2 linked regions of the Cecembia calidifontis genome follow. Each later gene encodes a partner of the first gene's protein in a complex. Links are inferred from orthologs where the notes say so. Each region holds a gene or a part of one and is shown on either strand. Other genes may lie near its edges. The genes, in order: uvrB and BC751_RS01390.

What was found.
Region 2: the proteins of uvrB (region 1) and BC751_RS01390 are in contact, whole or in part, in a crystal structure (PDB 7EGT), measured with the Thermus thermophilus proteins. The link is inferred for Cecembia calidifontis from one-to-one orthologs. Residues at the interface, in WP_096411307.1 of Thermus thermophilus: Glu23, Leu25, Arg26, Asp27, Gly28, Glu29, Arg30, Phe31, Arg55, Glu326, Asp327, Phe328, Glu379, Ser382, Gln383, His398, Gly400, Arg401; in WP_096412145.1 of Thermus thermophilus: His654, Arg656, Phe657, Gln666, Asp668, Glu669, Lys680, Arg681, Leu682, Ser683, Lys685, Tyr686, Ala687.

The regions. Positions count from the first base shown.
Region 1 is NZ_SGXG01000001.1:534,823-541,591, reverse strand. Bases 1,601-4,547 are described here. They hold uvrB (excinuclease ABC subunit UvrB), read left to right. Parts: upstream 1,601-2,024; coding sequence 2,025-4,070; downstream 4,071-4,547. Other genes in these bases: BC751_RS02335 (AlbA family DNA-binding domain-containing protein), read left to right, coding at 4,115-4,547; BC751_RS02345 (Lnb N-terminal periplasmic domain-containing protein), read left to right, coding at 1,601-1,967. Outside these bases: BC751_RS02350 (T9SS C-terminal target domain-containing protein), read right to left, coding at 1-633; more of BC751_RS02345, read left to right, coding at 771-1,600; more of BC751_RS02335, read left to right, coding at 4,548-4,753; BC751_RS02330 (1-aminocyclopropane-1-carboxylate deaminase/D-cysteine desulfhydrase), read right to left, coding at 4,748-5,662; BC751_RS02325 (RluA family pseudouridine synthase), read left to right, coding at 5,723-6,766. UniProt on the Escherichia coli protein: The UvrABC repair system catalyzes the recognition and processing of DNA lesions. A damage recognition complex composed of 2 UvrA and 2 UvrB subunits scans DNA for abnormalities.
Region 2 is NZ_SGXG01000001.1:312,054-318,870, forward strand. The notes cover bases 2,480-5,474. They hold BC751_RS01390 (ATP-dependent helicase), read left to right. Parts: upstream 2,480-2,848; coding sequence 2,849-5,101; downstream 5,102-5,474. Other genes in these bases: BC751_RS01385 (BF3164 family lipoprotein), read right to left, coding at 2,480-2,641; BC751_RS01395 (DUF4290 domain-containing protein), read left to right, coding at 5,157-5,474. Outside these bases: BC751_RS01370 (lysophospholipid acyltransferase family protein), read left to right, coding at 1-79; BC751_RS01375 (BF3164 family lipoprotein), read right to left, coding at 111-1,184; BC751_RS01380 (hypothetical protein), read right to left, coding at 1,247-1,450; more of BC751_RS01385, read right to left, coding at 1,556-2,479; more of BC751_RS01395, read left to right, coding at 5,475-5,822; murA (UDP-N-acetylglucosamine 1-carboxyvinyltransferase), read left to right, coding at 5,823-6,817. UniProt on the Escherichia coli protein: A helicase with DNA-dependent ATPase activity. Unwinds DNA duplexes with 3'-5' polarity. Translocates on single-stranded DNA with 3'-5' polarity. Initiates unwinding more efficiently from a nicked substrate than double-stranded DNA.

The sequences.
Region 1 (6,769 bases):
AATGATAAAGTCTCCGTAAGGTCCCCCACCATTGAAAATGGCCTGTGTATTGAAAGAAAAAGTAGAGCAGGCCGGTAAACCCATGGTATTTACGGTTTGTAGAACAGTCCCAGTACGGATTATAAAAGTACTGGCTTTGAAGGCAGAATTGACAATCAGAGTTTCCCCGGGATCTGGGTCGAAGACCACCGTGTAGCGGCTGTTTTGGTTGTTTGCACTCCATGAAGCCCTATCTACCACGGTTCTGGAAATTCCTTTGAATACGATTTTCCCCGTTTGGGGATAAATCCAATCTATCAAAAGGCTGCTTACTGAGTTGATAAAGAAAACGCCACCTTCTTTTCTGAGGGCCCGAAGGGCACCATAAACATGGAGTTCAAAATTTTGAAGGTTAAGCTTTCTACCTGGATCGGCTGCACTGAACAAATACAGGTGCTTGGCACTTTCATTGGCGGTCAGTCGGACTTCATGGTTTTGGTCAATAAAAATGTTGTTGTTAAGGTTGGGTTTTTGAACTGCATTTATCCATTGGGAACCGTCCCATGTTTCCCAAATGGCCGGATTTTCAAAGTCTCCAGAGGCTATGCTCCGGTAATCGCCGGGCTCTAAAGGTATCTGCGCAAAGCAAAGCATATAGAATATCCCCACTTTCCAACAAAAAAATGTTAGAAACGAGTAAATTCGTGCCGAATGAAGTAAGCGATCCATAGCTTTTCCGATTTAATAAGTGTTTGTCCGAAAAAGTCCTCGTGCTTAATAAAATTAGTTTTATGCGCTCCCTTTTGAAAAAAATATTCCTAATTTATCCGTTTATTTATCCGATTATTTTTGCAGCCCCTGCCCAGAATTATCAGATCAGCCTATTGACCTGTGATCCGGGGGACGAATTGTATTCGGCTTTTGGGCACAGTGCCATCAGGGTATGGGAAAAGGACTCCAATCAGGATTTAGTATTCAACTACGGGACTTTTGACTTCAATACGCCTTATTTCTATGTCAAATTCACTCAACGGACGCTGGATTACATGCTCAGTATTTCGACATATGAGCGTTTTTTGTACGAATACAACTATTTTCAGCGCAATGTCAGGGAACAAGTTTTGGATCTTAATCCCGAACAGGCCAGGCAATTGGTACAATTCCTTCAGGTCAATTATCAGCCTGAAAACCGCTTTTACCGGTATGATTTTTTTTATGACAACTGTGCTACCCGTATCCGGGATGCTTTTGAAGCCGTTTTGGGAAAGCAATTGGATTGGAATGAAAATCCTGAGCCTGAAAAAAAGACCTTTCGGAACCTGATCGATGAATATGTTTACCCACTTCCCTGGGCCGATTTTGGAATTGATCTGGCACTTGGAGCTGTAATCGACGTGGATGCCAAAGAAAGGGAGAAGCAATTTTTGCCCGATTATATGGAGGAGGCATTTGCCCGTGCCAAGGTTGTGGGAGATGGTCCGACACGCCCTTTGGTGAAATCCAGCCATGTAGTCCTGCAATTTGATGAAAGGCAATTCAACATGGGGCTGTTCAACCCTTACCTGGTCTGGTGGACTTTGGCCATAGGTGCGATCCTATTGACTTATTTTGGACATAAAAAGGGCCGCTTGTTCAAGGGTTTTGATATTGCTTTTTTTACAGCTCTGGGTCTTCTGGGTCTTCTCATTGTGCTACTTTGGTTTTTTACTTTTCATTCACAAACCAAATACAATTGGAATATTTTATGGGCATTCCCCGGCCATTTGTTTTTAGCCTTTGGGCTTTTGAAAGGTACCACGAAGCCTTGGCTCAAAAATTATTGCCTTGCGGCATTGGTTCTTGCCAACCTTAGCCTGGTTTTCTGGATTTTCGGAATCCAGTCATTTCATCCAAGCATTGTCCCTTTGCTCCTGATAGTGATTTTGAGGACTAATTTCCTTTATTACAACTGGGGAAAATTTCAGGTGGCAAAAAGGATTAATGTTTGAAAGGGTAAAACTTTTTGCCCCATGATTTTTGTTATACTTTGCTAAGACTGAAGCGGAATGGACTTTAAACTTGTATCAGAATACCAGCCGACAGGGGATCAGCCTCAGGCTATTGCCCAGCTTTCTGAAGGAATAAAAAACGGAGATCCGGCACAGGTGCTGTTAGGGGTTACCGGATCCGGTAAGACCTTCACCATTGCCAATGTGATCCAAGAGGTCCAGAAGCCAACATTGGTACTGAGTCATAACAAGACATTGGCTGCCCAGTTGTATGGTGAGTTCAAGCAGTTTTTTCCCGAAAACGCGGTGGAGTATTTTATCTCCTATTACGATTATTACCAGCCGGAAGCTTTCATTCCCACATCAGGGACTTACATCGAAAAAGACCTCTCCATCAATGATGAAATAGAGAAACTCAGGCTAAGCGCTACTTCCGCCTTGCTTTCGGGCAGGAGGGATGTGATCGTTGTAGCTTCGGTCTCCTGTATCTATGGTATAGGAAATCCCGATGAATTTGGGAAAAATGTCATCCGTCTGCAGGAGGGAGACAGGATACCCAGGAACCAACTCCTTTTCAAATTGGTGGACATCCTGTACAGTAGGACGAATAATGACCTCACGCATGGTACATTCAGGGTCAAGGGTGATACTGTGGATATTTTTGTGGCCTATGCGGATTTTGCTTACAGGATTTATTTCTGGGGTGATGAAATTGAGGCCATCCAAAGAATTGATCCTATCAGTGGGAAAAAAATATCTGATGAAAGGATTATTTCCATCTTTCCTGCAAATCTATTTGTTACAGGAAGGGATGTGATCGAAACGGCCATCCGTGAAATCCAGGATGATCTGATGGCGCAGGTGGCATTTTTTGAAAGAGACATGAAATTGATTGAAGCCAAAAGGCTTAAAGAGCGGACTGAGTTTGACCTGGAAATGATCCGGGAGTTAGGCTATTGTTCAGGCGTTGAAAATTACTCCAGGTATTTTGACAGGAGGAAACCTGGGACCAGACCCTTCTGTTTGCTGGATTATTTCCCTGACGATTACCTGATGGTAATAGATGAAAGCCACGTGACCCTTCCACAAATACGTGGGATGTGGGGAGGTGACAGGGCCAGAAAGGTCAATCTGGTGGACTATGGTTTCCGATTGCCTTCTGCCTTGGACAATAGACCTTTGAATTTTGATGAATTTGAAAGTTTGGTCAATCAGATCATTTATGTCAGTGCCACTCCGGCAGATTATGAACTGAACAAGGCTGAAGGGGTCGTGGTAGAACAGATCATCAGACCTACTGGCCTGCTTGATCCCATTATTGACGTCAGGCCAAGTGCCAATCAGATTGATGATCTGCTGGAGGAGATAGATGAAAGGGTGAAATCGGGGGACAGGGTTCTTGTGACCACCTTGACCAAAAGAATGGCTGAAGAACTTCAAAAATTCCTCGAAAGGGCTGGGGTGAAAAGCAGGTATATTCATTCTGAGGTCAAACCCTTGGATAGGGTGGAAATTCTACGTGAGCTTCGCCTGGGAATCTTTGATGTCCTGGTAGGGGTCAACTTGTTGAGGGAAGGGCTTGATCTTCCGGAAGTTTCTTTGGTTGCTATTTTAGATGCAGATAAGGAAGGATTCCTGAGAAATGAAAGGAGTTTGGTTCAGACCATTGGTAGGGCTGCAAGGAATGAAAACGGAAAGGTGATCATGTATGCAGATACGATCACAGATTCTATGCAGATGGCCATTGACGAAACCAAGAGAAGAAGAGGATTACAGATGGCTTACAATGAGGAACATGGTATCGTTCCTCAAACTGTACGTAAATCCAAAGAAAAGATCTTGGGACAGACCACTGTAGCTGATTCTAAGAAAAATGCCAAAGTATATGAAGAAAGGGTGGATGCCGAAGCCATGGTAGCTGCAGATCCTGTTGTCCAATACCTGAGTAAGGAAAAGCTGGAAAAGCTGATCGCCCAGACCCAAAAACAAATGGAAAAAGCAGCCAAAGAGCTGAACTTCATGGAAGCTGCCAGGCTAAGAGATGAATGGCAGGGTTTGAAAAATAGGTTGGAGGAGCTGAACAGAGGACCTGGATCACTCTAATGAATATTTGGAGAATTTAAATAGGTCCTGTTCCAAGAAATGAAATGACACTACAGGAAATCAATAAACTCGCGCAGCAAGGAGAAGGACTTAAGGTGGAGTTCAAAAAGAAGGCTGCCTTTCCTGATAAAATTGTCAGGGAGATCATTGCTATGGCCAATACCGAGGGCGGTTTTTTGTTGATTGGGGTAGATGATGATGGGACTGTCAGTGGTCAGCGTTTTATAGAAGAAGAAGTATTTGTCATGGAAAAAGCGATCCGTGAATTGGTGAGGCCATCACTGCAATATCAAGTAGAAGTCATCAAGTTCAATGCTAAGAAAGGCGTGGCTGTATTTCAAATCCCCAAATCAGAAAGTAGGCCTCACTATATCCTGGATCAAAACCGTAAAAGAGCATTTGTAAGGGTAGCTGACCGGAGTATTCAGGCAAGTCGGGAGATGTGGGAAATTCTCAAGCGTGACAAAAAGCAGCAGGATATGGTATTTACTTATGGCGAAAAGGAAACCGTTCTCATGAAGGCCTTGGAAGAAAAAGGTAAAATTACACTTAAGGATTTTCAGGATTTGGCCAGGTTGCCCAGATTTTTAGCCTCAAAAACATTGGTGAGGTTGGTATTGGCCAATGTCTTACAGATTGTTCCGCAGGAAAAAGAGGACTATTACATTTCTAAGGAGTCATAAAGGAAGTGAAATTCCAAACCGTTGATTGAATCCGGCAAGACCTTGAATACCTCCTGTATGAAGTAACAGTACTTTTGAGCCTGAAGGGATCCCTCCGGATTTTATCTGTTCTAGCACTCCGAAGACCATTTTACCAGTATAAATCGGGTCTAATGGGATTTGAAATTCCCTGTAAAACCATCTGATAAAATCCAGCAATTCTTCATTGTGCTTACCGTATCCCCCAAAGTGGTATTGGTCCAAAATTTTTGTCTTGCCTTTAGGTATGACTTCAAATTGTTTCATTAGGGAATTTACTTCTTCATGGATGAAATCTCCCTTTAATGAAGAAAAGCCTATAAGTTCCTGGCCAAAGCTGATACTATTGGCCAATCCCGAAAAAGTTCCTCCGGTTCCTATAGAAGTACAGATATGGCTGTATTTTTTATCTTCTTCCAAAAGGATTTCTGTTGTGCCTTTTACAGCCAGCGCATTGGTCCCCCCTTCAGGAACCAAATAGAAATCCCCAAATTGTCTTTTTAGATTTTCAATAAATGCATCTTCCTTTTTATTTCTATAAGCAGACCTGCTGATATAGTGAATTTCCATTCCATGAGATTGAGCCGCCTGCAGTGTGGGGTTGAGCGGTAAAGTCTCTTCACCCCTGATGATGCCTATGGATTTGAAACCTGCATATTCCGCTGCTGCTGCTGTGGCATAGATATGGTTGGAAAAAGCTCCGCCAAAGGTCAGAAGGGTTGTTTTTTCTTGTTTTTTAGCTTCTTCCAAATTGTATTTTAGTTTGTAAAATTTGTTTCCAGAGGCTTTGGGATGGACCTGATCCAATCTTTTAATAGACAGTTCAATGCCTTTGTTTTCCCAAAGTGGATGAAGGAGGATTTCTGTTTGAATGGAGTTTGGGATCAGCATGGCAAAAGGTATTGTTCTGCAAATATCAAAAACTTTAGCAAATGCCCTTATTTTTGCGGAATGGCAAAAGACTTTGAAAACGAAATTCTTGACGAGGAAGAAGAGCTAGAACTCTTTGAGCATTTTAGCTTTGTGGTAGACAAAGGGCAGAGTTTGACCCGAATTGATAAATTTCTGACGGACAAAGTGGCCAATGCAACCCGCAATAAGGTTCAAAATGCTATAGAGGCAGGAAATGTCCTGGTAAATGGTAAACCTACCAAGTCCAACTACAAAGTCAAGCCATTTGATGAAATCAAGGTGTTTCTGGAAAAACCGCCCAGAGATACAGAAGTCGTTCCTGAAAAAATTCCTTTGGACATCGTTTATGAAGATGAGCATTTGTTGGTAGTGAACAAACCTGCTAGTATGGTGGTACACCCGGCGCATGGCAATTGGACCGGAACTTTGGTCAATGCGTTAGTTTATTATTTCAATCAACTGCCAACACTGCCGGGAAATACGGGAAGACCAGGATTGGTTCACCGAATTGATAAGGATACTTCAGGCTTATTGGTCGTTGCCAAGTCTGAGTTGGCTATGACTGATTTGGCCAATCAGTTTTTTCACCACCATATTGACCGGACCTATCTGGCCTTAGTATGGGGAGAACCAAAAGAAGAGGAGGGAACCATCAGGGCTCATGTGGGGAGGAGTGCCAAAGACAGGAAGGTCATGGACGCTTATCCAGACGGTAGTCAAGGGAAACACGCAGTCACCCATTGGAAAGTTTTGAAAAGGCTGAGGTACGTGTCTTTGATCCAGTGCAATCTGGAAACGGGAAGGACACATCAGATCAGGGCCCATATGAAGTTTATCGGACACCCGCTTTTCAATGATGCGCTCTATGGTGGAGATAAAATCAGGAAGGGCACGCAATTTTCCAAATATAAGGCTTTTGTCCAGAACTGTTTTGATATCATGCCACGGCAGGCCCTTCATGCCATGTCTTTGGGATTTGTCCATCCAGTCACCAAAAAGAAACTTTATTTTGAAGCAGCATTACCGCAAGATTTTTCCACAGTTTTAGAAAAATGGGAGAATTATGTAAAATTTGAAACCTGAAAT
Region 2 (6,817 bases), 220 kb from region 1 along the record:
GACCGAAGAAAACATCAGGACAGAACCTGCTTTATACCTTTGGAGCCACAATCGCTGGAAGTGGAAGAAGGGGGAATGAAAATATAGAAAATAAAAATATTGATCTATTCCTATTGGTTATATTTAAATGTAACAACATTGGGCTCTTTGTCAGCGGTGACCCCGTAAATGATTTTTAATTTTTCATCTATAACAAAATCCAATATGGGATAATCAAGCTCGAACTGATTCAAAAAATTCCCATCAAAATCTAATTGAAAGATTCTGCTCGTAAAAATCTTATTCAAGTCCATACCCACATATAGGACGAATATTGAAGTTTCACCAACAAAAGCATCGGAATACTGTATTTTTACAGGCCCCTTTATCGCAGGCATCTGATATCCAAGATGATAAGTTATTTCGAAATCGGGCATTTTTCCAACAGGCCCAATTACTAATTTAGATTTACCTTGTTTTAAATCAATTATTTCAATATAATCAGTGGTAATCCCTGCTAAAACGTAAACCCCATTGGAAATATTACCTCGAATTTTGGCTTGAAATAAAGAGCTAACCAAATTTGGATCCAACTCTTCCTTTTTATAACCACGAGGCAATTCATAATACTCTAAATTATCTCTCCAAGATCCAAAAGTATTAAGTAAAGTACCTTCTTTTGTAATATGTATAAATTTTTCCCAGCCATCCACTAGCCCTCCCAGTAAGGTTGAATCAGAGGTCCATGTAGCATGAGTAATGAAATAATCCAATTCAGGCGACCTAAATTCGTCCTCAGACAACAACTCTGAATTAGAAATATCAAATTTTGAAAATTTTCTCTGCTCTACATCGTAAGTCCAAATCATATTCTTCTCACCTACATCATCCATACTATATACCAAATTGACTTCATTCGGACCTATGCCATCTTTACCCTTTGCATACAGGTATTCTTCTTTACTCACATCAATCACGTGCAACTTTAAATCCAAAATATTGTTCCTTTCTGAAACAACCAGATAATCATCTTTCAATAAAATGCCGTTAGGATTTAATATTCCCTCATAGGCATATTTAAAACCTTTAAGTAATTTCTTTTCTGGTAAGTCTTTCTGGGTAAACCTGTTTTCATTGATTTCTTTTCGAACTTCGCAAGAAATTAGAAATAAAATTAAGGCAATAATTGACAATAAATTCTTCATATTTCTACTTTAAAATAAAGGGATCCAATCCAAGATTGAACCCCTTTTCACCGAAAACGTATTTAACAGGTACTTTGTCCAGAAGACCATACAGAGTCAGCAAAAACCCCTGCACTTGGATGAGCGCATGAACTTCTTGTCTGCATGCAACAAACACCTCCTGCTGAATTACCGTCTCCAGGATCTACAGATTCTTGCGCTATACCAGAATTGATGAAAAAACCAAACGATCCAATAAAGGTCAACATCAAAATTAACTTTTTCATAATAGTAATTATTAAGAATTGATAAAAGCTCTGGCCAAAGCTGGCTTTCAACCGAAAGCTTTCGCAATACTATTATTATACGCAAGTTTTAGTTGAAAAATCAATTCAATTAAGATCAAACAGTACGATTCCAGGGTCCATATCTGTTGAAATACCATAAATTTTCCTATTGATTTCATCCACTGTAAATCCTATCAAAGGAAAATCCAACTGATAGTGATTCAAAACCTTGCCATCGTAATCAAACTCAAATAACCTATTTAAATTGGAATCTTCACTGATTTCCCGGAAGCTTTTTCCAGAATACAATGCAAAAAATGACTTATCCCCGGCATAGATATCCAGATACTTGAGAGTCAATTTTGAAAGATCAAAAGCCGGCATCTGGAATCCTTGATTCATAGAAACCCTAAATTCAGGCAATTCATCAATGGGCCCATATACCGTTATAACTTCTTCATTTTCAATATCAATGATATCAATAAAATCCACATGGGTTCCAGCCTTTACAAACCTGGTCTTTGAAGGATTGCTCTTTATTTTTCCTTGATGAAGAGAAGCCAATAAATTAGGTTGTAAATCTTCTCTCTTCACCCCTTGGGGCAATTCTCTACCATCAAGCATGTTCTCCCATGACCCAAAATACCGGATGGTATCGCCATCTGTATTCAGCTGAAAATACTTCACCCAACCATCAACCAAATTTACCAAAAGCGTGTTATTAGGTCCCCAGTCAACAGAAGTAATATAAAGGGGGATATCCAGACCCTTAAACTGCCTGATGGCCAATGATGATGTATCTTTTATGGAAAAGGCAGAAAATTTAAATTGCTGAGTATCATACACCCAAAAAATATCAGGTTCTCCGCTATCAAGAAGTGGATATCCAATAGTAATCTCTCCAGGCCCAAGGCCATCTTTTCCTACACTTCTTCTGTATTTCTGACCACGAAGATCCAATAAATGAACCTTTTCATTTTGAAGACTTTTCCCTTCCGCTACGATCAAATTCTGATCTTTTAAAAGGATTTCTTTTGGATTAAGCGCAAATTCCAAACCAAAATCAAGCTTCTCTCCCTTAAGTTGAATTGGAGTTGGAAGTTGTTTTTCCGTGAAAACAAGTCTTGAGTCTTCATGAGGTATATTGCAGCCTAATGCCACCAATAATACTATAAATCTTGATTTTTTCATAATGAGGGTAAAATAGGGCATGATTGAATACCAATTGCTGAAATAAAGAACATTTGATAAATTAAACTAACTAATCCTTAATTCAAAATCTGATTACTGTTTGACCACTTTTTGCTAATACCAAAACTCCTCTTCTAATTTTAATCGTACAACTTATCGCTTCCATTCCAAAATCCTTAAATTTGAAACCTGTTGGAAAAAAGAAGCATGGATTACTTAAAAGGACTCAATCCCCCCCAAAGAGAAGCTGTTGAACATACTGAAGGCCCTGTTATGATCATCGCAGGTGCCGGCTCAGGCAAAACAAGGGTTCTGACTTACAGAATTGCCCATTTGATACATGCTAAGGGAGTAGATCCTTTCAACATCCTTTCACTGACCTTTACCAATAAGGCTGCCAGTGAAATGAAGCATAGGATAGAAAAGCTTATCGGTCTGGAAGCACGCAATACCTGGATGGGTACTTTCCACTCCATATTTGCCAAAATTTTAAGAGTTGAAGCGGATAAAATCGGGTATCCTTCCAATTTTTCCATCTATGATACCGATGACAGCAAGTCCCTGATCCGGACCATTATCAAGGAAATGAAGCTGGACGACAAAGTGTACAAGCCAAGCACTGTCCTATCCAGAATTTCAGGAGCGAAAAACCGCCTGATTTCCTGGGAAAACTACATCAATGACCCTTTCATCAAAGCCGATGATGAGGCTGCCATGAAGCCACGGATGGGAGAAATTTACAGGAACTACCAAAAGAGGCTTTTCAAGGCAGGCGCTATGGACTTTGACGACCTGCTTTTCAATACGAATGTACTCTTCCGGGACCATTTGGATGTGCTGAACAAGTACCAGCAGCGTTTCAAATATGTCATGGTGGACGAGTTTCAAGACACCAACGTCTCCCAGTACCTGATTACCAAAAAACTGGCAGCTGTACACCAAAACATCTGTGTGGTGGGAGATGATGCCCAGAGTATCTATGCCTTCCGTGGAGCAGACATCCAGAATATCCTCAATTTTGAAAAGGATTACCCGGATTTGTTTGTTGTCAAACTGGAACAGAATTACCGCTCCACCAAAAACATCGTACAGGCTGCCAATAGCATCATCGCCAAAAACAAGGCCCAGCTCAAAAAAGAAGTCTGGACACAGAACCATCACGGAGAACCGATCGAACTCATCAAGGCAAGTTCAGACAATGAAGAGGGCAGATTGGTCGCCACCACCATCTTCGAAGAAAAAAACAACAAGAAGCTCGACAACAGTGATTTTGCTGTCCTCTACCGGACCAACTCCCAGTCCAGGGCAATAGAAGAAGCCTTAAGGAAGATGAACATTACCTACAAAATTGTAGGAGGCCTTTCATTTTATCAAAGGAAAGAAATCAAAGACCTGATGGCCTATATGCGCTTTGTGGTCAATAAAGAGGACGAAGAAGCATTCAAGAGAATTATCAACTACCCAAAAAGAGGGATTGGGGACAGTACGGTAGAAAAAATCCTGGTGGCGGCTTATGAGCATGATATACCCTTGTGGGAAGTGATCATTAATGCCAATAGCTTCTTGGGAGGGAGGGCAGCCAATGCAGTGGATGATTTTGCTACTATGATCAAAAGCTTTGGCATAGAAATGGAGCGAAAAGATGCCTATGAAGCAGCTAATTCCATTGCCAAACAATCCGGTTTGCTCAGGGAATTGTATGAAGATAAGACCATAGAAGGTCTCAACCGCTATGAAAACGTGCAGGAATTGCTCAATGCCATCAAAGAATATGTGGACAATCCGGAGAATGAAGACAAAAGTCTTGGGGCCTTCCTGCAGGAAATAGCCCTACTGACAGACAATGACAGGGATAAAGACACCACAGATGCCGTAACCTTAATGACTATCCACTCTTCTAAGGGATTGGAATTTAAGCAGGTATTTGTCGTGGGAATGGAAGAAGACCTCTTCCCTTCCCAAATGATGATGCAGAGCAGAGAGGACCTGGAAGAAGAACGCAGGCTATTCTACGTGGCCACTACCCGGGCCATGGAAAAATTATACTTAACTTATGCCCTGACTCGTTATCGTTTTGGAAGACTGCTCAACTGTGAGCCGAGCAGGTTCTTGGAAGAAGTGGATCCGGCCTGCATCAGGGTCAATAAAAGGATGACCACCGCCTTGTCAGGAGCCCTTAGAAATGAATCCAGTGAAGGAAGGTCAGGCTTTATCGGTATCAAGAAACCGGAGGTCCGGCCAATGACCACAGCCAAAATACACAGCCCTAGCCCTGATTTCAAACCTTCCAACACCAATAGCCTAAAAGAAGGGATGCTGGTAGAACATCCAAAATTCGGTTATGGGAAAGTTTTGAAGATAGAAATTGAGGGAATAAATAAGAAAGCTACCATACAATTTGATAACTTTGGAGAAAAGGTTTTATTACTTAGCTTTGCAAAGCTTCGGATCATAGATTAAAGAGCGGATCAGGAATGATTTTTATAATTGGAATATCCGCTTAATGCATCACCTTATGGAAAATACAGAAACAAACAAGCATTCCGTCATTTTGAAAGAATACGGAAAAAATATCCAAAGGCTGGCAATTCATATTGCCGGTATTGAGGACCGGGATAAGCGCACCCAAAGTGCCTTTACTCTTGTGGAACTGGTCAAGCAGCTTAATCCCCAAATGAAGTCTGAAAACGACCAGAAAATATGGGATGACATACACATCATGTCTGGATTTGCGCTAGATGTAGATGGCCCTTACCCAAAGCCAGAGGAAGATTTACTTTTTAAGAAACCAAAGATCGTGGGCTATCCAAAGGGAGAGGTGAAATTCAAACACTACGGAAGGAACATTGAAAAACTCATAGAAAAAGCTGTTGAAATTGAGGACGATGAAGAGCAGGAAGCTGCCATCATTTATATTGGACAGTTGATGAGAAGTTTCCATTCTACTTGGAACAGGGACAATTTTGATGATGCCATCATCATAGACGATATCAAGACCCTTTCCAAGGGGAAGCTCCACATCGACCTGGAAAAAGTGAGGGAAATGGGGCTTTTTGAAACCAATACCAGAAGAGATTTCAAATTACCTTCAGAATCAGAAAGCAGTTCAACTGTAACCAGGAAAAAATTCAATGGCGGGGACAGAAGAAGAAACGGCGGTCATTCCAAAAAACGTAGATAAATGTCATCATTCAGAGTAAAAGGAGGCTTAAAGCTCAAAGGAGAAATCATTCCTCAGGGAGCCAAAAATGAAGCCTTACAGATTCTTTGTGCGGTTTTATTGACTTCAGAAAAAGTCACTATCCATAAAATTCCCAATATCCGAGATGTCAACAAGCTGATCGAGCTCCTGACCGACATGGGAGTGAAGGTGCAGAAAACCGGACAGGAATCCTATACCTTTCAGGCCGACAATGTGGACCTCAAATACCTAGAAACAGATGATTTTTTGAAAAAAGCATCTTCATTGAGGGGTTCTGTTATGATTCTTGGCCCGTTATTGGCAAGATTTGGACATGGCAGGCTTTCCAAACCCGGAGGGGATAAAATCGGAAGAAGAAGAATGGATACCCATTTTTTCGGATTTCAGAAACTTGGGGCAGAATTCCATTATGACAGCAAGAAAGAAATTTACCACATAGATGGTAAAAATCTTAAAGGAGCCTACATGCTTCTGGATGAGGCATCAGTAACTGGCACTGCAAACATTGTCATGGCAGCAGTTATGGCCGAAGGAAAAACCACCATTTACAATGCTGCCTGTGAGCCATATTTACAGCAGCTTTGTGACATGCTCAACCGCATGGGTGCCAAAATCACAGGAATTGGATCCAATTTGCTAACTATTGAGGGGGTTAAGAAATTGAAAGGAACAGAGCATACCATGCTTCCCGATATGATTGAAATTGGTTCATTTATCGGTATGGCAGCCATGACCCAGTCAGAAATCACGATCAAAGATGCACAGATTCACCGATTGGGAATCATTCCGGATACTTTCAAAAGGATGGGCATCAAGATGGAGTTCAGAGGAGATGACATCTATATTCCTTCCCAAAAGCATTATGAAATAGAAACTTTCATTGATGGATCCATCTTGACAATTGCAGATGCCATTTGGCCGGGATTTACGCCTGACTTGTTAAGTATTGTCTTGGTAACAGCAACGCAGGCCAA